Regions from separate parts of the uncultured Microbacterium sp. genome, predicted to be linked through region 2. Evidence: predicted binding sites of a transcription regulator. Region 2 holds the regulator's gene; the other holds the start of a gene.
What was found. Region 2 encodes LexA, which represses DNA repair genes until DNA is damaged. Its sites were predicted from a motif close to TCGAACANNTGTTCGA; they were not measured.
Positions count from the first base shown of each region.

Region 1 (10,595 bases), on a different contig from region 2:
CGATGGCTGTCGTCATGGTCGGCTGCGGCGTCGTCGGCGTGACTGCCCTGTGGGCGGTCGTCCGGCCGCGCACCATCGGGCTGCTCACCCCGTAGGTCGCCTCAGCGCACGGGCTGGAGCACGAACAGGCGGACGACCCGCCCGGACGAGCGCTCATACTCCCGATAGCCGGGCCACTGCCGTTCGATGCGCGCCCAGACGGCGTCGCGCTCGTCGTCGGGCACGCGCGTGGCGCGCACGTTCATGTGCTTTCCGCGGACCGTGATCGCGGCATCCGGGTGAGCGATGAGGTTCGTCGACCAGGCAGGATGCCTCCCATCCGCGAAGTTCGACCCGGCGACGATCGCGCGTCCTCGCCCGTCGGGCGTGTACATGAGCACGGCGTCGCGTGGCTCGCCCGACTTCGCGCCACGGGTGTGCAGCACGAGCGACGGCACCAGGATCGCGCTGACCTGCACCCTGCCGTTCGTCACCCTCGCGAGGAAGCGTTCGAGAGGTGGCAGCACCGCGGGAGCCCAGCGGCGGAAGAGGCGGGTGTGGGTGAGCGGGGCGACGACCCGGCGCACGATGTCGACGATGGCTGGCACGACCCCATTGTCACCCGCGCCGGGCGATCCGCGGGAGGGCTGGCATGATGACGAGATGGATGCTGCAGCCCGCCTCACCCGACGGACCGAGCTGTGGGTGGGCATCGGTCTGCTCGTCGCCGCGACCGCGCTGGGTGCCGAGATCTTCTTCCTCCGGGGAAACGCGCCGTTCGCCGTCGACGCGTGGTGGAACCAGCTGCTGTTCCTCTCGCGCAACGACGCCCTGCTGGCACTGTCGTATGCCATGAACTGGCTCGGCGGGGGATGGTTCGGAATCATCGGGGTGCCGGTGATCGTCGTCGTCGTGCTGCTGCTGCTGCGAAAGCCCTGGTCGGCGGTGTACTTCGTGGCCGCGGTCGCCGGCAGCGCCGTGGTGGTGCAGCTTCTCAAGCACACGTTCGGAAGGGCACGCCCGGAAGACATTGTCGTCGTGTCGGACTACGGCTCATTCCCGTCGGGGCATGTGGCCAACGCCACGACCATCGCCGTCGTACTGTTCGTGATCTTTCCTCGCCTCTGGGTCGAGATCGTCGGGGCGGCGTGGGTGGTGCTGATGGCGTTCTCGCGCACGTATCTCGGCGCGCACTGGCTCAGCGACACGCTCGGCGGCGCGCTCGCCGGAGCCGGGGCTGCGCTGCTGCTCGCTGCGGCGTTCGGATCGCTGATCGCGCGCGAGCGCGACGCCCGGATGCCGCGCCCCACGCTCGAGCCGCACCCGCCGATCTAGGCTGTGGGCATGACTGCGCCTGAGCCCTCCGATCCCGCTGTCGATCCCGCTGTGGCTGCTGCCGAGGCAGAACTGGCGAGGCTCCAGGCCGAAGCCGACGCCGCCGAGGCGCAGCTGAAGGCCGCGCAGGCACGAGCCGCGCTCGCCGCAGCCCAGGCCGAGGCCGCCAAGGCGAAGGTCGGCGGGGCAGCCCCGGCCGCCGAGCCCGCGTCGGTCGGTGAGACGGCTGCGGTCGCTGAGCCCGTCGAAGCGTCGCAGCCTGCGGCCGCCCCGTCGGCACCCTCGGAGAACGAAGGGCCGCTGGACGCCGAGCAGATCGCCGCGATCGTCAAGGGATACACCTTCGAGGCGACAACGCTCGACCTCGGGGCCCTCATGAACGGCGAACCCGTCGCCGACGCCCAGATCCGCATCCCGCTCGGAATGATGAACCGGCACGGCCTGGTCGCCGGCGCGACCGGAACCGGGAAGACCCGCACGCTGCAGGGGCTGGCCGAGCAGCTCGCGGCCAAGGGAGTGCCGGTGTTCGCGGCCGACATCAAGGGCGACCTGTCGGGAGTCGCGACCCCGGGAGAGGCGAGCGACAAGCTGCTAGCCCGCACACGCGCGATCGGGCAGGAGTGGACGCCCGAGGCATCCGTCACCGAGTACTTCGCCCTGGGCGGCATCGGGAAGGGCGTGCCCGTCCGGGCGACGGTCAGCGGGTTCGGCCCGCTGCTGCTGAGCAAGGTGCTGGGGCTCAACGAGACGCAGGAGTCGAGCCTCGGGCTCGTCTTCCACTACGCCGATGCGAACGGCCTTGCACTCGTCGACCTGTCTGATCTGCGTGCGGTGCTGAGCTATCTCACGAGCGACGAGGGCAAGGGCGAGCTGAAGAACCTCGGCGGCCTGTCTCCCGCGACGGCCGGTGTCATCCTGCGCGAGCTCATCACCTTCGCCGACGGCGGGGCGGACGTGTTCTTCGGCGAGCCGGAATTCGTGGTCAGCGAATTCCTGCGCATCGCCCCCGATGGCCGCGGCATCATCAGCCTGCTGGAGGTACCGGGGGTCGCCGACAAGCCCGCGCTCTTCTCCACCTTCCTCATGTATCTGCTCGCGGAGCTGTTCGAGCTGCTCCCCGAGGTCGGCGATCTCGACAAGCCGAAGCTGGTGTTCTTCTTCGATGAGGCCCACCTGCTCTTCAAGGACGCGTCGAAGTCGTTCCTGTCGGCGATCACGCAGACCGTGCGCCTGATCCGCTCGAAGGGCGTCGGGGTGTTCTTCGTCACGCAGACCCCCAAAGACGTGCCGTCCGACGTTCTCGCCCAGCTCGGATCGCGGGTGCAGCACGCGCTGCGCGCGTTCACCCCGGATGATGCGAAGGCGCTGCGCGCGACCGTCGGCACGTATCCCCGTTCTGGCTACGACCTCGAGCGCGTGCTGCAGGAACTCGGCACCGGCGAGGCCATCGTGACGGTCATGAGCGAGAAGGGGGCGCCGACTCCGGTCGCGTGGACCCGCCTGCGTGCGCCTCAGGGACTCATGTCGCCGACACCGGATGCCGCGATCGACGCCGCGGTCGCTGCATCCCCCCTCATGTCCACGTACGGGACCGCGATCGACCGCGAGTCAGCGCGCGAGATCCTCACCGCGCGGATGAATGCCGCCGAGCAGGCCGCCGCCGCTGAGGACGCCGCGCTGGCGCAGGCGAAGGCGGATGCCGAATTCGCGAAGCAGCAGGCCGCGGTAGACAAGGCGCAGGCCGCCGCCGACAAGAAGGCTCAAGCCGAGTACGACCGGCTTCTCAAGAAGACTTCGGGCACGACGCGCACGACCCGCTCCGCTCAGAAGTCGCCGATCGAGCAGGTCCTGAATTCGAAGTCGACGCAGACCATCCTCAACGGCGTGATCCGCGGTCTGTTCGGCAACGGCAGACGCTGAGCCGCGTCACCGGGTGCGATGGCACCGGGTTTCCACTGAGCACCGGCCCCTGTGGGGCCGCCCGCGCATAACATGTGGTCATGGCGAAGCGGCCCCCTGCAGCAGACATCGACGAGACGAAGCTACGTCTCACGGCGACCAAGAAGGTCGCCGTCGGCGTACCCGCGGTACTGCACGCGCTGAAGATCTCGAACGATCAGATGGGCATCACCCGCAGCGTCCAGGCGTTGCGGCGGGTCAACCAGAAAGACGGCTTCGACTGCCCGGGGTGCGCGTGGCCCGAGGAGGACAAGCGGCACCTCGCGGAATTCTGCGAGAACGGAGCGAAGGCCGTTGCCGAAGAGGCGACGACCCGGGCGGTGACGCCCGAGTTCTTCGCGGAGCATTCGATCGACGAACTGCGCGGGCACGACGACTGGTGGCTGGGGCAGCAGGGGCGGCTCACGCATCCGATGATCCTCGACAGAGCTGATCAAGGCGGCGGCGCGACGCATTACCGGCCGATCTCGTGGGATGACGCCTTGGGCGAGGTGGCCGCCGCGCTGCGGGGCCTCGCTGACCCCGACGAAGCGATCTTCTACACGTCCGGCCGCACGTCCAATGAGGCGGCCTTCCTCTACCAGCTGCTCGTGCGCGGCCTCGGAACCAACAACCTTCCCGATTGCTCGAACATGTGTCACGAGTCGTCGGGGTCGGCGCTCACCGAGACGATCGGAATCGGCAAGGGGACGGTGTCGATCGAAGACATCCACGCCGCCGAGCTGTTGATCGTGGCGGGTCAGAACCCCGGCACCAATCACCCGCGCATGCTCAGCGCGCTCGAGAAGGCGAAGCAGAACGGCGCGAAGATCATCGCCGTGAACCCCCTTCCCGAAGCGGGATTGATGCGGTTCGAGAACCCCCAGACCGTGCGCGGTGTCGCGTTCGGCGGTACGAAGCTCGCCGACCAGTTCGTGCAGATCCGGCTCGGCGGCGATCAGGCGCTGTTCCAGGCGATCGGCAAGCATCTGCTCGAAGCCGATGCGCAGAGCGTCACGGGCGATGTGCTCGACCGCGACTTCATCGCCGCGCACACCAGCGGTTTCGAGGCGTATCGGGATGCCCTGGCCGACGTATCATGGGCCGAGCTGGTGACCGCCACCGGCGTGCCCGAGAGCGAGCTGCGCGAAGTGGGCGAGGCGGTGCGCATTTCGAACGCCACGATCGTCTGCTGGGCGATGGGGCTCACGCAGCACAAGCACTCGGTGCCCACTCTCCGCGACGTCGTGAACGTGCTCCTCCTGCAGGGGAACATGGGCAAGCCGGGCGCCGGCGTGTGCCCCGTGCGCGGCCACTCCAACGTGCAGGGCGACCGCACGATGGGCATCTACGAGAAGCCGTCCGAGGATTTCCTCGACGCCCTCGACGCCGAGTTCGGCTTCGCATCGCCCCGCGAGCACGGTTACGACACGGTGGCCGCGATCCGCGCGATGCGCGACGGCCGCGCCCGGTTCTTCATGGGCATGGGCGGCAACTTCGTCAGCGCCACGCCCGATACCGCGGTGGTCGAGGCGGCGATTAGCACACTCGACCTGACCGTGCAGGTGTCGACCAAGCTCAACCGGTCGCATGTCGTGACCGGGCGACGAGCGATCATTCTGCCTACTCTCGGCCGTACCGACCGCGATCGTCGCGGGGGGCGCGAGCAGCGCGTCTCGGTCGAAGACTCGATGGGGGCGGTGCACTCCTCTCGCGGGCGGCTCTCGCCCCCGTCGGACGAGATCCTCAGCGAGGTGGCGATCGTGTCGAGGCTCTGCGCGCTCGTGTTCGGCTCGGATGCTGGGGCCCGGCCCACCCCGTCGAGCGCGACCCCGAGCCCGACTCCCAGCGCTGTCGAGGTCGACCTCGGCAACCCCCATCGCCGCGCCGATGAGGAGGCCGAGGGTCCTGACCCGGCGGGGCTCCAGCATCCCGCCAACGTTCCCCACGCCGACTGGGCGGCGCTCGAGGCGGACTACAGCCTCATCCGCGGCCACATCGCCGCCGTCATCCCTGGTTTCGAGGACTACGACGAGCGGATCGACAAGGGGCGCACGTTCATCCTGCCCAACGGTCCGCGCGACGAGCGTCGATTCGCGACAGAGGACGGTCTTGCCCGCTTCACGGTCAACGGACTCGAATATCCGCACATCCCGCCAGGGCGCCTGCTGTTGCAGACGCTGCGCTCGCACGACCAGTACAACACCACTATCTACGGCAAGGACGATCGCTACCGCGGTATCCACGGCGGGCGGCGCGTGGTCATGGTCAACGCGCGCGACATCGAGCAGCTCGGGTTCACTGAGGGCGACATCGTCGACCTCGTCTCGGAGTGGCGCGATGGCGTCGAGCGTCGAGCCGAGGAATTCCGCATCGTCGCGTACTCCACCCCGCGGGGCAACGCCGCAGCGTACTACCCCGAGACCAACGTGCTGGTGCCTCTGGATTCGACCGCCGACGTCAGCGGTACGCCCACCTCGAAATCCGTCATCATCCGGCTCGAGCGCCGACGCGCCTGATCGAATACGGCTCGATCAGGCGTGCGCTTGCCACTCCGCGGCGAGCGCTGTGATCTGGGTCACTGCGCGGCGCACGTCCTCACGGGTGCCGCCTGCCCTGCCGGCCGCGAGGCCGGCCACGAAGGCGCTCAGCGGCGCGGCCGGGCGGGCCACGCCGTTCGCGACGTCACGCGCGAGATCGAGGATCAGCGAGATCGGGATGTCGCCTTCTTCGAGGCCGAGCAGGGTCTGCAGGGCCGCCGACCATTCGTCCAGCGCCGCGGGGGGCAAGTGTTCGCTCACGGGTCTCTCCTTTTCGCGTCCACGCGTCGTGCTTCGGTCAGATCGTCCCACGTGTCGATATCGAAGGTGGGGTCGTCATCGAAAGTGCAGTCGTCGAAAGTGGAGGCGGACCCGGGATGATCGGATGCCGGTACCCGCGTGAGCGCCAGTTGCGCGAGCAGCGACTTCACGGACGCATCCTCGCCTCCGCGAGGGAGATCTGCGGCGGCGGCCCGTAGCGCGTCGGTGCGATACAGCCCGATCAGCCACTGGCTGTGACCCGTCGCATCGACCAGACACGCTCCGTCGCCCTCGAACGGCGCACCGCACAGGAGCTGCACCGCGACCGCCACGTTCGGCAGGTCGCACGCGAGCACGAGAGTGCGCGAGGCAGTCACGTGCGGGAGGGCGGCGATGATCGCCGCGACCGGACCCCCGAAGGGGGGATCCTCCCTCACCCACGTGACAGCAGCCGGCTCGACGGCGGGGCTGACGGTGGGTGCGACGGAGGGTCGTGCGGCGGGCCCGACGGCGACGATCGGATGCGCCCCGACCGCACCCGCGGCGGCGATCGCGGCATCCAGGAGCGTCCTGCCGCCGACTTCGAGCCGGGGCTTGTCGATCCCGCCCATCCGTGCGCCACGGCCCCCCGCGAGCAGGATCGCGGAGATCTCATTCATGGATGTCATTCATGCTGCGCCATTCATGAGGCGTGCTCTGTCATGAGAACAGCATGACGTCGACGATGTCGCCGGCCATCACTTCGGTGATGTCCGCCGAGACGACGGCGTAGCCCTCGGCGCGCGCAAGTTTCGCAGCGCGCTGCGATCCGCGGGTGGCAGCAGGGGCGACGCCGCCGTCGACGAGCACGACCGGCAGGTACTGCCGGCGGTTGCTCGGCGACCGCCAGCCTTCCGCGGCGGGCAGGCGCAGCATCCTGCGCTCGATCTGTGTGCGTCCCTGCATCGCCAGCAGTGCGGGGCGCACGAACACCTCGAAAGACACTGCGGCGCTGTTCGGATTTCCCGGAAGACCGAACAGCAGCGGGTCGCCGGCCGCGAACCCCTGCGGCCTGCCCGGTTGCATCGCCACCTGCACGAAGGTCATCTGCGCGAGCGCTGTTCTCACGACCTCGAAGGCCCCGGCGCTCACCCCGCCCGAGGTGATGACCGCATCCGCCCCGCGGGCTGCCGCGTCGTCGATCGCGCGGCGGAGGTCGTCGTCGACGTCGCCGACCGACCTCCGCAGAACCACCTCGGCACCGCCGCCCTGCGCCAGCATCGACAGCAGCAGTGAGTTCGACTCGGGGATCTGCCCGCGACGCATCGCGGATCCGGGCGCGACGAGTTCGTCCCCTGTCGCGATGACGGCCACCCGCGGCCGGCGGCTGACCGACACCACCGGGATGTTGGCCGCGGCGATCGCGGACAGTTGCAGCGGCCCGAGCTGGGCGCCCTGGGCGACGAGTTCGGTGCCGGTGCGGCCGTCCTCGCCGCGGCGGCGGATGTGAGCGCCGATACCGCGCGGCGCCTTCACCACGCTCGCAACGACCAGCGAGTCGGCCAGGCCGTCGGCGGTCGATTCGAAAGGAACGACGGTGTCGGCACCCGCTGGAAGCGGTGCCCCGGTCATGATGCGCACCGCCTCACCGGCTCGGCACACGGGTTGCCGCGCGCTGCCCGCCGGGAGGTCGTCCACGACGCGAAGAAGAATGGGGGATGCCGCGCTCGCGGCCGCGACATCCGCGAACCGGACCGCGAATCCGTCCATGGCCGAGTTGTCGAACGGCGGCAGGTCGACGGCGGAGTGGACGGATCGGGCGAGCGTGCTGCCGAGCGCGTCGTCGAGCGGGAGCGTGACGACGTCGAGGCGCCGCACGGCGGCCAGGATCGTCTGCCGATGTTCGGCGACGGTGGTCATGGCGCGCTCTTGTGAGTCGGTCACGGCATCCGGGTGTGCACGGAAAGCCATAAGCGCCAGGCTACCTGCCACCGCGGTGCGGGCGCGGTCGCCTTGGGCGGGGGCGCAGGATCGCGGCGCCACGGCCGATTACAAACATTTTATCGACGAAAAGGCTGCGCAAAACCTTACGATGGTGGTATTTATGTTCTAGACTGGCGGTATGTTCTTTGATCCGGCGCTCCCTCCCGACCCGCTGGGGCCGGAGTCTGCGGACGACGCCGAGTCGCGTGACCGGGCGGCGTGCGATGCCCCTGACACGTTGGATCATCTGATCGAGATCGCAGACATGGCGACGATGCAGGCCGCGCAGCGGCTGATCGGTGCGGATGCGCTCCGCCGCGAGGCGGTCGCCGACGCCGCCCGCTACGGCCGAGCGCTCACGGAGGTGGTGGAGCGGTCGGTGCGGCTCGAGATCGCTGCGGCCCTGCGCATCACCGAGGGTGAAGCCGGCGGAATGCTGGCGATGGGTGAAGCGCTCGTGGGCCGATACCCGACCGTGCTCGATTCGTTCGCGAGTGCTCGGATGACGGAGCGGCATGCTCATTCGCTGGTCGAGGCCCTCGATGCGGTCGAGCCGGAGTTCCACGCGCAGCTCGTGCCCGCGGCGATCGGGTTGGCCGAGACGCAGCCCGTCGGCACCTTCCGCCGAAAGCTGCGTGCGCTGATCGATACGGTTCGCGCCGCGACCCTCACGGAGCGGCACGAAGAAGCCGTCCGTCGCCGCCGGGTCGTGCTCCAGCCCGATCAAGACGCGATGACGTGGGTGATGACGCTCATGCCCGCCGTCGAGGCGCAGGCGATCTGGGCGAGGGCTACCGCCATCGCGAAAGTGATCCTCGGCCGCGAGGGCGAGACGAGGACGCTCGACCAGATCCGCGCCGACGTGATCGCCGACCTGTTGATCGAGGGTGACACCGAGCTGTTGCCGCCCGACGCGCGGGGGATCCGCGCGACCGTTGCAGTGACCGTCCCCGTGCTCGCGCTGCTGGATCACGCGCCAGAGGGCACGGAGCCCGCTGTGGTCGAGGGCGTCGGACCGATCCCGATCGAACGGGCCCGCGAACTGTGTGGGGCGGCGGATGGGTGGATGCGGGTGCTCACCCATCCCGAGACGGGCATGGTCCTCTCGGTCGGACGTGACCGATACCGGCCTCCACCGGGCCTCCGGCGGCTGGTGAAGTGGCGCGCCGACCGGTGCATGGCGCCGGGATGCGGCATCCCTGCCTCTCGATGCGAGATCGACCATCGTGTTGCGTGGGAGGAAGGCGGACAGACGAGCCTCGGCAACCTGAATCCGTTCTGCACCGGCCACCACGCCATGAAGCACCACGGCGGATGGGTCATCCGCGACGTCGGCGGAAGCTACGGCGCGGTCGAGTGGATCTCGCCTGCGGGAAGGCACTACGTCGTCGAGCCCGAGCGGAGAGTGCCCATGTTCCGGACGGTGCCGGACGACGGCCCGCCGCCCTTCTGACCAGGGTGGTTTCTGAGACGGAGGAGTCCGTCATGGCGCGAGAGCCGGCAATCGGATCCGCCGCGGGCTCACGCGCGTAGGCTGACGACATGGGTCGGATCACCGTCCGGCGGCCCGTGACGAAGCTCACGCTGGGCGCCGAAGCATCACGCCGCGCCGACACGCTCGCCGTCGAGGAGCCCCTCGAGATTCGCGTCGGGGGCCTGTCGCTCGCCGTCACGATGCGCACGCCCGGCAACGACGTCGAGCTGGCCGCCGGTTTCCTGGTGTCGGAGGGAGTGATCTCGGCCGGAGAGCAGTTCCGGTCTGCGATCCACTGCGGCGGTCCAGGAACGGGCGGTACCGGAACGGGCGGCACGTTCGCGAGCATCTCCGTCGGTGCGCCGGCAGAGGGCAATACGTACAACATCCTCGATGTGACCCTCGCGCCCGGCGTCCGCCCACCAGATCCGGAATTGGCCCGCGCCTTCTTCACCACGAGTTCGTGCGGACTGTGCGGAAAGGCATCGATCGACGCCGTCGAGACCGTGTCGACCTATGACGTCTCCGTCGATGAGGTCACCGTGCATGCTGCAACCCTCACGACCTTCCCCGACGCGCTCCGCGCACAGCAGGCGGTGTTCGACAAGACCGGCGGGCTTCACGCCGCCGCGTTGTTCGACGCGGTATCCGGCGAACTGCTGGTCCTGCGCGAAGACGTCGGCAGGCACAATGCGGTGGACAAGGTGATCGGCTGGGCGGTCCTCAGCGACCGCCTGCCGCTGCGCGGCGTCGTGCTGCAGGTATCGGGGCGCGCGAGTTTCGAACTCGTTCAGAAAGCCGTGATGGCCGGCATCCCGATCCTGGCGGCGGTATCGGCCCCCTCTTCCCTTGCCGTGGAACTCGCTGCGTCGGCGGGCCTGACGCTGATCGGATTCCTGCGCGGCTCATCGATGAACATCTATGCGCGCGAGGATCGCGTGATCGACGCATCGTCAGGCTCAGCGACTCACGTCTTGACCCCGGCCTCGGACGCCGGGCTCGAACCCTCACCGGGCATCAACTGAGGTCAACCCCCATCCCGGCCGCAGCCGCGAGACGTAAGGTGCGAACATGACAGATCTCACCGCCCCCACCGGCCGCGAAGA
Region 1 covers NZ_CAXTJR010000005.1:118,938-129,532, reverse strand. Annotated here, with positions in the region: gene ACFE6Z_RS10705 (multidrug effflux MFS transporter) at 1-95, shown strand, start outside; gene ACFE6Z_RS10700 (nitroreductase family deazaflavin-dependent oxidoreductase) at 102-587, opposite strand; gene ACFE6Z_RS10695 (phosphatase PAP2 family protein) at 577-1,314, shown strand; gene ACFE6Z_RS10690 (helicase HerA-like domain-containing protein) at 1,324-3,234, shown strand; gene ACFE6Z_RS10685 (FdhF/YdeP family oxidoreductase) at 3,315-5,771, shown strand; gene ACFE6Z_RS10680 (DUF6457 domain-containing protein) at 5,787-6,053, opposite strand; gene ACFE6Z_RS10675 (molybdenum cofactor guanylyltransferase) at 6,050-6,712, opposite strand; gene glp (gephyrin-like molybdotransferase Glp) at 6,753-8,003, opposite strand; gene ACFE6Z_RS10665 (DUF222 domain-containing protein) at 8,155-9,468, shown strand; gene fdhD (formate dehydrogenase accessory sulfurtransferase FdhD) at 9,558-10,514, shown strand; gene ACFE6Z_RS10655 (SDR family oxidoreductase) at 10,561-10,595, shown strand, end outside.
Region 1: the regulator LexA is predicted to act here: its motif matches at 8,084-8,099, upstream of ACFE6Z_RS10665 (DUF222 domain-containing protein).

Region 2 (10,595 bases):
GACGGGGTCGCCGTAGTTCGTCTCGGAGCCGGCCTCGCCCTGCGTGAGTCGCACGGCTCTGCCTCCGGCGACGTCGACCGCCGGGAGGAGGATCAGTTCGGGCGTGGACGTGAAATCGTTCATGGATCCCCACGGGTCAGGTGACATGCATACTGGCGCGGAGGCACTCACGCGCGCACGGCACGAGGTCAAAGCACGGTTTCAGAGCGTACCCGCGGCGAGCCCGTCGATCCAATTGGACAGCAGTCGGATGCCGGCATCCCCCGACTTCTCGGGGTGGAACTGCGTCGCCGACAGGGGGCCGTTCTCGACCGCCGCGAGGAAGGGCCCGCCGTAGTCGCACCACGTGAGCACAGGCTGCGGGAACGGCGGCTGCACCTCGAGGTGCCACTGCTGCGCCGCGTACGAGTGCACGAAGTAGAAGCGCTCGTCTTCGATGCCGCGGAACAGCCGCGAGCCTTGACCGGCCCGGACGGTGTTCCACCCCATGTGCGGCAGAACCGGCGCATCTAGCTCGGACACCACCCCGGGCCACTGCCCCATGCCGTCGGTGTCGACGCCCCGCTCGACGCCGAGACCGAACAGCACCTGCATGCCCACGCAGATGCCCAGTACGGGGCGACCACCGGCGAGGCGACGCTCGATCAGCTCGTCGGATCGACTGGTGCGCAGCGCCTCCATCACCGCACGGAAGGCGCCCACGCCGGGCACCAGCAGACCATCGGCATCGGCGACCAGGCCACGGTCGGCCGTGAGGCGAGCGTCCGCGCCCGCAGCGGCGAGCGCCTTGACCGCGGAGTGCACGTTTCCCGAGCCGTAGTCGAGCACGGCGACCAGGGGCCGGGCGACAGCATCCGTCGCCGCTGTCGTCGCGGCCGGCCCCGCGGCTGGGCTCACAGGGCACCCTTCGTGCTCGGGATGCCGGAAACGAGCGGGTCGAGCGCCTTGGCCTGGCGGAACGCGCGCGCGAACGCCTTGTACTCCGCCTCGGCGATGTGGTGCGGGTCGCGGCCGGAGAGGACCCGTACGTGCACCGTCATGCCGCTGTTGAACGCGATCGCCTCGAAGCTGTGCCGCACCAGAGAGCCCGTGAAATGGCCGCCGATCAGGTGGTGCTCGTAGCCGACGGGCTCGCCCTCGTGCACGAGGTACGGGCGACCGCTGATGTCGACGACCGCCTGGGCGAGCGCTTCGTCGAGGGGAACCAGGGCGTCGCCGTAGCGCGAGATGCCGGACTTGTCGCCCAGGGCTTCGCGGATGGCCTGGCCGAGCACGATCGCGACATCCTCGACGGTGTGGTGGGCGTCGATGTCGGTGTCGCCGGAGGCTCGGACGGTGAGATCGGTCAGCGAGTGCTTCGCGAACGCCGTCAACATGTGGTCGAAGAACGGCACGGTCGTGTCGATGTGGCTCGATCCGGTGCCGTCGAGGTCGAGCGAGAGCTCCACCGTGGACTCGCTCGTCGATCGGCGCAGCTGCGCCGTACGGTGCGGGGCCGTCCGGTGCTCGGTCGAGGCGGTCATGAGGCGGCGCTCGTCATGAGGGCGAGTCTAGCGAGGCGAGCGCATCCAAGAACGCGGACGTCTCGTCTTCGGTGCCCGCCGTGACCCGGAGGTGGCCGGGGATGCCGACGTCGCGGATCAGCACACCGCGGTCGTAGAGGGCCTGCCAGGTGGCCGCGGAATCCTTCACTCCCCCGAACAGCACGAAGTTGGCCCACGACTCGTACGGCTCGTAGTCGAGCGCTTCGAGGGTCGCCGAGATGCGGTCGCGCTGACCGACGATCTCATCGACCATCCCGAGCATGGTCGGGGCGTGGCGGAGCGCCGCGGTGGCCGCCGCCTGCGTGAGGGCGCTCAGGTGGTACGGCAGCCGGACCAGACGCAGGGCGTCGATCACGGCAGGATCGGCGGCGAGGTAGCCGACGCGGGCGCCGGCGAAGGCGAAGGCCTTGCTCATCGTGCGAGAAACGACGAGCCGTTCTCGGCCGGGCAGCAGTGTGAGCGCGGAGGGCTCGTCGCGGGGCGCGAACTCGTGGTAGGCCTCGTCGACGATCACGACGCCGTCGGTCGCGTCGTACACGGCCTCGATCACGTCGATGCCGAGCGGAGTGCCGGTCGGGTTGTTCGGCGCGCAGAGGAAGACCACGTCGGGGGCGGCATCGGCTACCTGGGATGCCGCGTCCTCCGCGTCGAGCGTGAAGTCGTGCCCGCGCGTGCCACCGAACCACTGCGCGCCCGTTCCGCGGCTGATCAACGGGTACATCGAATAGGTGGGCGCGAACCCGAAGGCCGTGCGGCCCGGGCCGCCGAAGGCCTGCAGCAGGTGCTGGAGCACTTCGTTCGAGCCGTTGCCCGCCCAGATGTTCTCGCGGCTGAGGCCGTGGCCCAGGTAGTTCGCGAAGCCGTGGCGCAGCTCGGTGAACTCGCGATCGGGATAGCGGTTCACGCCGTGCAGCGCCTGGGCCACAGCATCCATGATGTCGTCCGCGACGTCTTGCGGAATCGGATGCGTGTTCTCGTTGACGTTCAGCGCGACCGGCAGTGCGACCTGCGGAGCACCGTAGGGCACGAGCCCGCGGAGGTCGTCACGGATCGGGAGGTCTTCGAGGCGCGCGTTCACCCGTCCAATGGTACGGCCGCGGCGGAACGACGCCGGGTGCCGGCGGTCAGTGCGAGCCGCCGTATTCGCCGGGGACTGCGAGCTTCTGCCCGGTCGACACGGTCGCGCTGTCGAGTGCATTGAGCCGCATGATCGCATCGACGACGTCGCGGGGGTCAGCGCTCGGCGCCACCTTCTCCGCGATCGACCACAGCGACTGGCCGGAGACGACGGTCACCGTCTGGAATGAGTCAGCGGGCAGCCCGGCGTCGCGCGAAGCGAGCGCCGCGCCGCCGCCGAGGATCGCGAGCGACAGAGCGATGACGGCCGGAATCGCCGCGAGGAGGGCGAGGAGGCGACGACCGCGCACCGTCAGACGCAACCGGGTGGCGGACGAAGCTGCCGAGACGGTGCGGGTACGGGAGCGCCGCATCGGGCGGCCGATGGCGATCGCGGTCATGATTCCTCCTGAGTGGACGAGAGATTCGTATTCGACGTCGCGGCGGACGTAGGGCCTACGGATATCTATTCCGAAGCTATCTTCGATGGGCTATGCTGTCAACAGCGAAACAGGATGGGTATTCCTCGAACACGACACGCGCGCAAGGTGCGGGCGGATTTGATGGGATGCGGATACGGTTTCGATAGCAACACCCCACCACGAGCCTCCGACATTCGAAGACGGATGCCAGACCGAAGCCGGTGGAGAGAGACAGGAGCACGATCATGACCGAGGCGACGACGCCCGCCAGCGGGCGTGAAAGGCCGCAGACCCGCCGGCGCAAGAGTCTCAGCGACAAGCAGCTCGCGATCCTTGAGGTCATCCAGCGGTCGATCGCCCGGCACGGCTATCCGCCGAGCATGCGCGAGATCGGCGACGCGGTCGACCTGAAGTCGCTGTCGAGCGTCACTCATCAGCTGAATCAGCTGGAGCTGAGCGGGTACCTGCGTCGCGACCCGGGTAAGACGCGGGCCATGGAGGTGCTCATCGATCTGCCGGGCATGTCGACCGAGAACCCGGCCGACTCGGCCCCGATGGTCGGCGACGCCGCGATGGTCCCCCTGGTCGGCCGCATCGCCGCCGGGGTGCCGATCATGGCGGATCAGCACGTCGAGGAGATCTTCCCGTTGCCGCGGCAGCTGGTCGGCAAGGGCGAGCTGTTCATGCTCAAGGTGTCGGGCGAGTCGATGATCGACGCGGCGATCTGCGACGGTGACTGGGTCGTGATCCGCGCGCAGAACACGGCGGACAACGGCGACATCGTCGCAGCGATGCTCGACGGCGATGCCACCGTGAAGACCTTCCGTCAGCGCGACGGTCACACCTGGCTGCTCCCGCGCAACTCGGCGTTCGAGCCGATCCTCGGCGATGACGCGACCGTGCTCGGCAAGGTCGTCGCGGTCCTGCGCGCGGTCTGATCGCCCCGTCGGTCATCCGCACAGGGTGAATTCGCCGCCGTCGGCTTTCCGCGTCCGCCGATCGAGGCTATAAGGGTGGAATGACCCTTGCCGACTCTGCCTCCTCATCCAGCGATACCGACGAGCTTCGCGCCCGCCTGGACCGCCTCGAAGCGGAGAATGCACGGTTGCGCGCATCCGCCGAAGATGTGGCGATCGCGCCCTCGCGCAGGCGCCGCGGAACGTGGCGCGCGTTCCTATCCGCCGTGTGCATCGTGCTGGCGACGGTCCTCGTTCCGGTCTCGGTCGTCACCGCATGGGCGCGAACCCAGCTGGTGGACGAGACCACGTTCGTCGCGACCTTCGCCCCCCTGGTCGACGATCCCGCGGTGCAGTCGCTCATCGTCGACCAGACGACGGATGCGATCAACTCGTCGGTCGACTTCGCCGGCATCACGAATGACCTCTTCGACGGCATCGAGGGTCTCGGTCTGCCGCCGCGCGCCTCGGCAGCCGTTGACCTCCTGCGCGAGCCCGCTGTGCAGGGGCTCAACAGCCTGGTGACGACGACCGTCACCAGAGTGGTGGCATCGGATGCCTTCGCCAGCGTGTGGCAAGGAGCTTTGACCGCCAGCCACCGCGGCTTCGTCGCGGCGGCGACCGGAGGGACGTCGGGCGGTGCGGTGACCATCAGCGACACCGGCCAGATCGGGCTCCAACTCGGGCCCATCATCGATGCGGTCAAGCAGCGCCTCGTCGACCAGGGCGTCGGATTCGCCTCCGCGATCCCGACCATCAATCGCACCATCGTGATCGCCCAGAGCGACTCGCTCGCGACGATCAGCGTCGTGTACGGCCTCGCCGTCACCGTCGGGTTCTGGCTGCCCTTCGTGGCGCTCGCCTTCTTCCTCGCCGGCATCCTGATCGCTCGCCGTCGCAGCACCGCCCTTCTCGGCACCGGAGTGGGGATCGCCATCGGTGGAACCACACTGGCCGCCGGATTCGTCATCGGCGGGAGCGTGCTCGCGCTGTCCGCACCGAAGCTCGGCGTCTCGAGCATCGCGCTCACCGCGATCTACGACCAGATCATCGGGGCCGCCCAGCAGACCGCTGTCGTCGTCGCCGTGATCGGGGTCGTGATCGCGGTGCTCGCCTGGGTGGGCGGCCGATGGCGGGGCGCGCAGGCGACGCGGCGAGCCGTCGGGGCGGTCAACCAGAGCATCCGCACGTTCCTGGCGGCGCGGGGAGTCGACACGGGGCGATTCGGGTCGTGGATGTTCGCGCAGCACGTCTTGGTGCGGGTCGTGCTGGCGGTGCTTCTGGTGGGGTGGCTGGTGCTGCTGCGCCCGCTCGGCGCGGGCGACATCACGCTGGTGCTCGTGGTGGGCCTACTCGTTTGGTGGCTGACGGAGCTTGTGCAGAAACGCCCCGGCGAAGGAGCGGGAGCCGGGGCAGCCGATGCTGTCACCCTCGCTGACGAGGCGCTCGATGCCGAGCTCGTCGTCGCCGGCGCTCGGGCCTCAGCAGTCGGAGGCACTGCCGTCCTCGCGCCGCACGGGGTCGATCAGACTGCGGACACCGCGGTGATCGATCCTGACGCCGTGACCGAGGTGGTCGAACCGGTCGACGCCGACGCCGTGACCGAGGAGGGCACCGGTGCGACGGGCAAGCGCCCGCCGCGCCCCCGCACCCCTCAGCGTTGACCTCTATGCCAGCCAGCTAGCGGACATGAGCGCGGATGCCTGCCAGCTGGCGGACATGAACGCGGATGCCGGTGGCCCCGGCCTTCGCGTGTCCAGAAGCAGGTCGGTGTCGGGGCGCATGTCTGCCAGCTGGCGGACACGAACGCGGATGCCGGTGGCCCCGGCCTTCGCGTGTCCAGAAGTTGGTCGGTGTCGGGGCGCATGTCTGCCAGCTGGCGGACACGGCCGCCCGCACCTCGACCCGGACCGGCACCGAGGGGTCGTAGAGAGAGGAACCTACTGCCGGCGCGAGGCGGTCCCGGTCACATCGCCGAGGCGGTCGAGGCGGTCGGCCCGCGCCGCCTGCAGGATGCGCACACGCCGAATACGGTGGAGGCATGACCGAGCAGCTCCCGTACGGATCCTGGCCCTCTCCCCTCACGGCGGAGGCGGTCGCGTCGGCCTCACCCCGGATCGAGGGCGCCCGATACGTCGGCGACGAGATCTGGTGGGGCGAGACGATCCCCTCGGAAGGAGGCAGGACGGCCGTACGCCGGCGCACGACGCACGGCGATGTGGAAGATGTGCTGCCCGCGCCCCGCAGCGCCCGCTCGCGTGTCCACGAGTACGGCGGCGGCGCGTGGACGGCCGCGGACGACGGCCGGCTCTTCTTCGTCGAGAAGGCTGACCAGCGCGTGTGGCTGCGCGAACCCGACGGCAGCACGAGGGCGTTGACACCCCAGGCGGGCGACACCCGGTTCGGTGGTCTCTCGTGGCAGCAGGATCGACTGCTGGCCGTCCGCGAGGCGCACGAAGGCACCGCCGTGCCCCGGCGCGACATTGTGCAGATCGGCGTAGACGAGACCGCCGATACCGCCGAAGTCGTCTCGGTCGTCTCAGGCAGCGATTTCCTCGCGCAGCCCGCTCTGTCGCCGGATGGCGAGAAGCTCGCGTGGATCGCGTGGGATCACCCGCACATGCCGTGGGATAGGGCGCAGCTCCGTGTCGGCGCGCTCGCGAACGGCAGGGTCGACGAGTGGACCGTCGTCGCGGGAGCGGACTCCTCCGCTCTGCTGCCGGTGTGGACGGCGGAGGATCACCTGCTCTACGCCGACGATCCGACCGGCCGCTGGAACCTCTGGCAGACGGAAGTGCCGGCCGACGGTGACCGGGCGGAGCCCCGCCAGATCGAGAGCGCCGACGCCGACACCGGCGGACCCCTCTGGGTCCTCGGCGCCCGATGGTTCGCGCACCTCGACGACGGTCGCATCGTGGCTGTGCGCACCCAGGGATCGGACGACCTCGTGGTGATCGAACCGGACGGCGCGGTCTGGCTCCTGGCGGTCCCGCCGTCCGCCAACCTCACGGTGGAAGACGTGCGGGGCACGCGCGTGCTGATCGCCGGCGCCGGGGTCGAGTCCCCGCCGGGGCTCTGGGAGGTCGACCTCGACCGGCCCACCGAGATCTCGCTCGTCCGCGGCGGCGAGTCACCGTGGGGAGCGGAATGGATGCCGCAGCCTCGGGCCCTGTCCACCCCCGGCCCGCGCGGGCCGGTGCACGCGTTCGCCTTTCCGCCGACCAATCCGGGCGTAAAAGGGACCGACGGTGAGCTCCCGCCCTACATCGTCTTCGTGCACGGTGGCCCTACTTCGCACGTCGGCGGCGCAGCATCCGACCGCATCGCATTCTTCACGAGCCGCGGAATCGGCGTGCTCGACGTCAATTACGGGGGCTCGAGCGGCTACGGGCGGGAGTATCGCGAGCGCCTGCGCGGCCAGTGGGGCATCGTCGACGTCGAAGACGTCGCCGCGGCGGCACGCGGGCTTGCGGCGGAAGGATTCGCCGACCCGGAGCGCATCGCGATCGACGGGGGCTCGGCGGGTGGGTGGACGGTGCTGTCCGCGGTCGCGAACACCGACGTGTTCGCCGCCGGCATCTCGCGCTACGGGGTGAGCGACGCCCGCGCCCTTGCGGCCGACACCCACGACTTCGAGGCGCGCTACCTCGACGGGCTCATCGGCCCGCTGCCGGAGGCCGAGGCGATCTACATCGAGCGGTCGCCGCTCACCCACCCCGAGCGCTTCACGGTGCCGCTGCTCATCCTGCAGGGTGCCGACGACGCGGTCGTCCCGCCGGCGCAGTCCGAGAGCATCCGCGATGCGCTGGCCGCCCGCGGCGTGCCCCACGCGTACGTCCTGTACGAGGGCGAGGGCCACGGCTTCCGCCGCGCCGAGACGCTGGTGCACGCGTACGAGACGCAGCTGGCCTTCCTCGGGGCAGTCCTCGGATTCGAGCCGGACGACGTGCCGCCGCTCGTGCTCGACTGACGCCGACTCGCCTGACGCAGAAGGAGCGCTCAGGCCGCGAATGGCGCCAGTTCGGCGGCGAGGCGCTCCGACACGTAGGCGTGCAGGGCCGTGCCGCCCTCTTCGTGCGACTGCGACACGATGTGGCCCGACTCGTGGACCAGCGACACGAGGTCGCCGCGACCATACGGGACGAGCGCGCGGACCTCGACGGCCGGGAGCGGGAGCGCCGCCTCGACGGCCGCACGCAGCTCGTCGATGCCTTCCCCGCTGCGTGACGACGCGAACAGCGCCTTGGGCTCGAGGCCTCTGAGCACCATCCGCGTGTCGTCGTCGACCAGGTCGGCCTTGTTGAAGACGACCAGTTCGGGGATGCTGCGCGCACCGACATCGCCCATCACATCGCGCACGGTCTGCAGCTGGGCTGCCGGGTCGGGGTGCGCGGCATCGACGACGTGGACGATGACGTCGGCATCCGCGACCTCTTCGAGGGTGGAGCGGAACGCCTCGACCAGCTGGTGCGGGAGGTTGCGCACGAACCCGACGGTGTCTGTCAGCGTGTAGACACGGCCGTCGGATGCCTCGGTGCGGCGCACCGTGGCGTCCAGAGTGGCGAACAGGGCGTTCTCCACGAGCACTCCGGCGCTCGTCAGGCGATTGAGCAGGCTCGACTTGCCGGCGTTGGTGTACCCCGCGATCGCGACCGAGGGAATCGTGTTGCGCTTGCGCTCGGCGCGCTTGGCGTCGCGCGCCGGACCGAAGTCGCGGATCTGTCGCCTCAGGATCGCCATCTTGGTGCGGATGCGTCGACGATCCAGCTCGATCTTCGTCTCACCGGGACCACGCGAGCCCATACCTGCACCGCCGGCGCCGACCTGGCCACCGGCCTGGCGGCTCATCGAGTCGCCCCAGCCGCGCAGGCGCGGGAGCAGGTACTCGAGCTGCGCGAGCTCGACCTGAGCCTTGCCCTCGCGGCTCTTCGCGTGCTGGCTGAAGATGTCGAGGATCACGGTGGTGCGGTCGATGACCTTCACCTTCACGACGTCTTCGAGGGCGCGACGCTGGCTCGGGGCAAGCTCCGTGTCGGCGATGACGGTGTCGGCGCCGAGCGCCGCCACGAGGTCTTTGAGCTCCTGCGCCTTGCCGCGGCCGAGGTACGTGGCGGGGTCGGGGTGAGGACGGCGCTGGAGCACGCCGTCGAGCACGACGGCGCCGGCGGTCTCGGCCAGGGCGGCGAGTTCGCGGAGCGAATTCTCGGCGTCCGTCTGCTCACCCTGGGGGTGCACGCCGACGAGGATGACGTTCTCGAGCCGCAGCCGCCGGTACTCGACCTCGGTGACGTCTTCGAGCTCGGTCGAGAGCCCGGGAACCCGACGCAGAGCCGCCCGCTCCTCACGATCCCACTGATCGCCGTCGGTCGACGAACCCAGCGTGGTCGACTCGTCCTGGAGCGCCTGGGCAGAGCTCCGGCCGCCGCTCTCACCGCGATCCGAGAACGTGCTGACCCGCGCACCGGAGTGCGCGTCCGCGCGCGCCAACACGCGGTCGACGGCGTCGATCGGAGTGTCGGACAGTGCGTCGGTCGGCGTCGCGGCGACGTCTCCTGCGGCGTTCGTCGGGGTGGTCGTGTCGGTCATGTGTTCCTTCGTCTGGTACTTCGTCGGTGTGTGCCGTGATAGCTCGAGTGCTGCGTTCGAGTCGGGATGCTACGTCCGGCGAAGCACCCGCCACTCTAGCCTCCCCCGCCGACGCGCTCCTCCGCTACGCTCGCTCCCATGGGGAGCGACCACTACTTCAGTGCGTCGCCGGCAAGTCCGGAGAATCTGCGTCGCATTCGAGTCTCGATCGGCGGTCACGATGTCGAGGTGACGACGGCCGGCGGCGTCTTCAGCCCTGACCATATCGACGCGGGGACCGCAGTCCTGCTCGCCAACACTCCCCCACCGCCGCCCGGGGGCCATCTGCTGGACCTCGGATGCGGCTGGGGACCCATCGCCCTCTCGCTGGCGGTCGCCTCACCGCACGCGACAGTGTGGGCGATCGATGTCAACGAACGTGCGCTGGACCTCGTGCGCCGCAACTGCGCAGCGCTCGGCCTCACCAACGTCAACGCCGTCCTGCCCGATGATGTTCCCGACGACGTGGCCTTCCGGACCATCCGTTCGAATCCTCCGATCCGCGTCGGCAAGAACGAATTGCACGGGCTGCTCGAACGCTGGATCCCTCGCCTGGACGAGCGCAGTGACGCGTGGCTCGTTGTGCAGCGCAACCTCGGGTCGGACTCGTTGCAGCGCTGGCTCGCAGCATCCTTCCCACACAGCTTCAGCGTGCACCGCACGGCCACGGGTCGCGGCTTCCGGGTGCTCAAGGTGCGTCGCCACGGGTCGCCGACCACAGAGCCGCTGAGTACGATCTCGTCTTAGACCCTTCCGGTGGGGTACGGGCACCCGCCGGTATCGGCTCAGGCGAGCGCGACCTCGCCGGAGTAGACCAGTGTCGCGGGTCCTGAGAGCAGCACGTGCCCGTCGATCATCCGCACGCCCAGCTCGCCGCCCGGCACCGAGACGGCCCAACGATCGGGCGCCGCATGGCCCGCCCAGTGCCGCAC
Region 2 covers NZ_CAXTJR010000002.1:351,512-362,106, reverse strand. Annotated here, with positions in the region: gene priA (bifunctional 1-(5-phosphoribosyl)-5-((5-phosphoribosylamino)methylideneamino)imidazole-4-carboxamide isomerase/phosphoribosylanthranilate isomerase PriA) at 1-123, opposite strand, end outside; gene hisH (imidazole glycerol phosphate synthase subunit HisH) at 202-897, opposite strand; gene hisB (imidazoleglycerol-phosphate dehydratase HisB) at 894-1,523, opposite strand; gene ACFE6Z_RS06880 (histidinol-phosphate transaminase) at 1,537-2,622, opposite strand; gene ACFE6Z_RS06875 (LysM peptidoglycan-binding domain-containing protein) at 2,669-3,061, opposite strand; gene lexA (transcriptional repressor LexA) at 3,328-4,020, shown strand; gene ACFE6Z_RS06865 (hypothetical protein) at 4,101-5,702, shown strand; gene ACFE6Z_RS06860 (prolyl oligopeptidase family serine peptidase) at 6,080-8,008, shown strand; gene hflX (GTPase HflX) at 8,038-9,624, opposite strand; gene ACFE6Z_RS06850 (class I SAM-dependent methyltransferase) at 9,763-10,410, shown strand; gene dapF (diaminopimelate epimerase) at 10,449-10,595, opposite strand, start outside.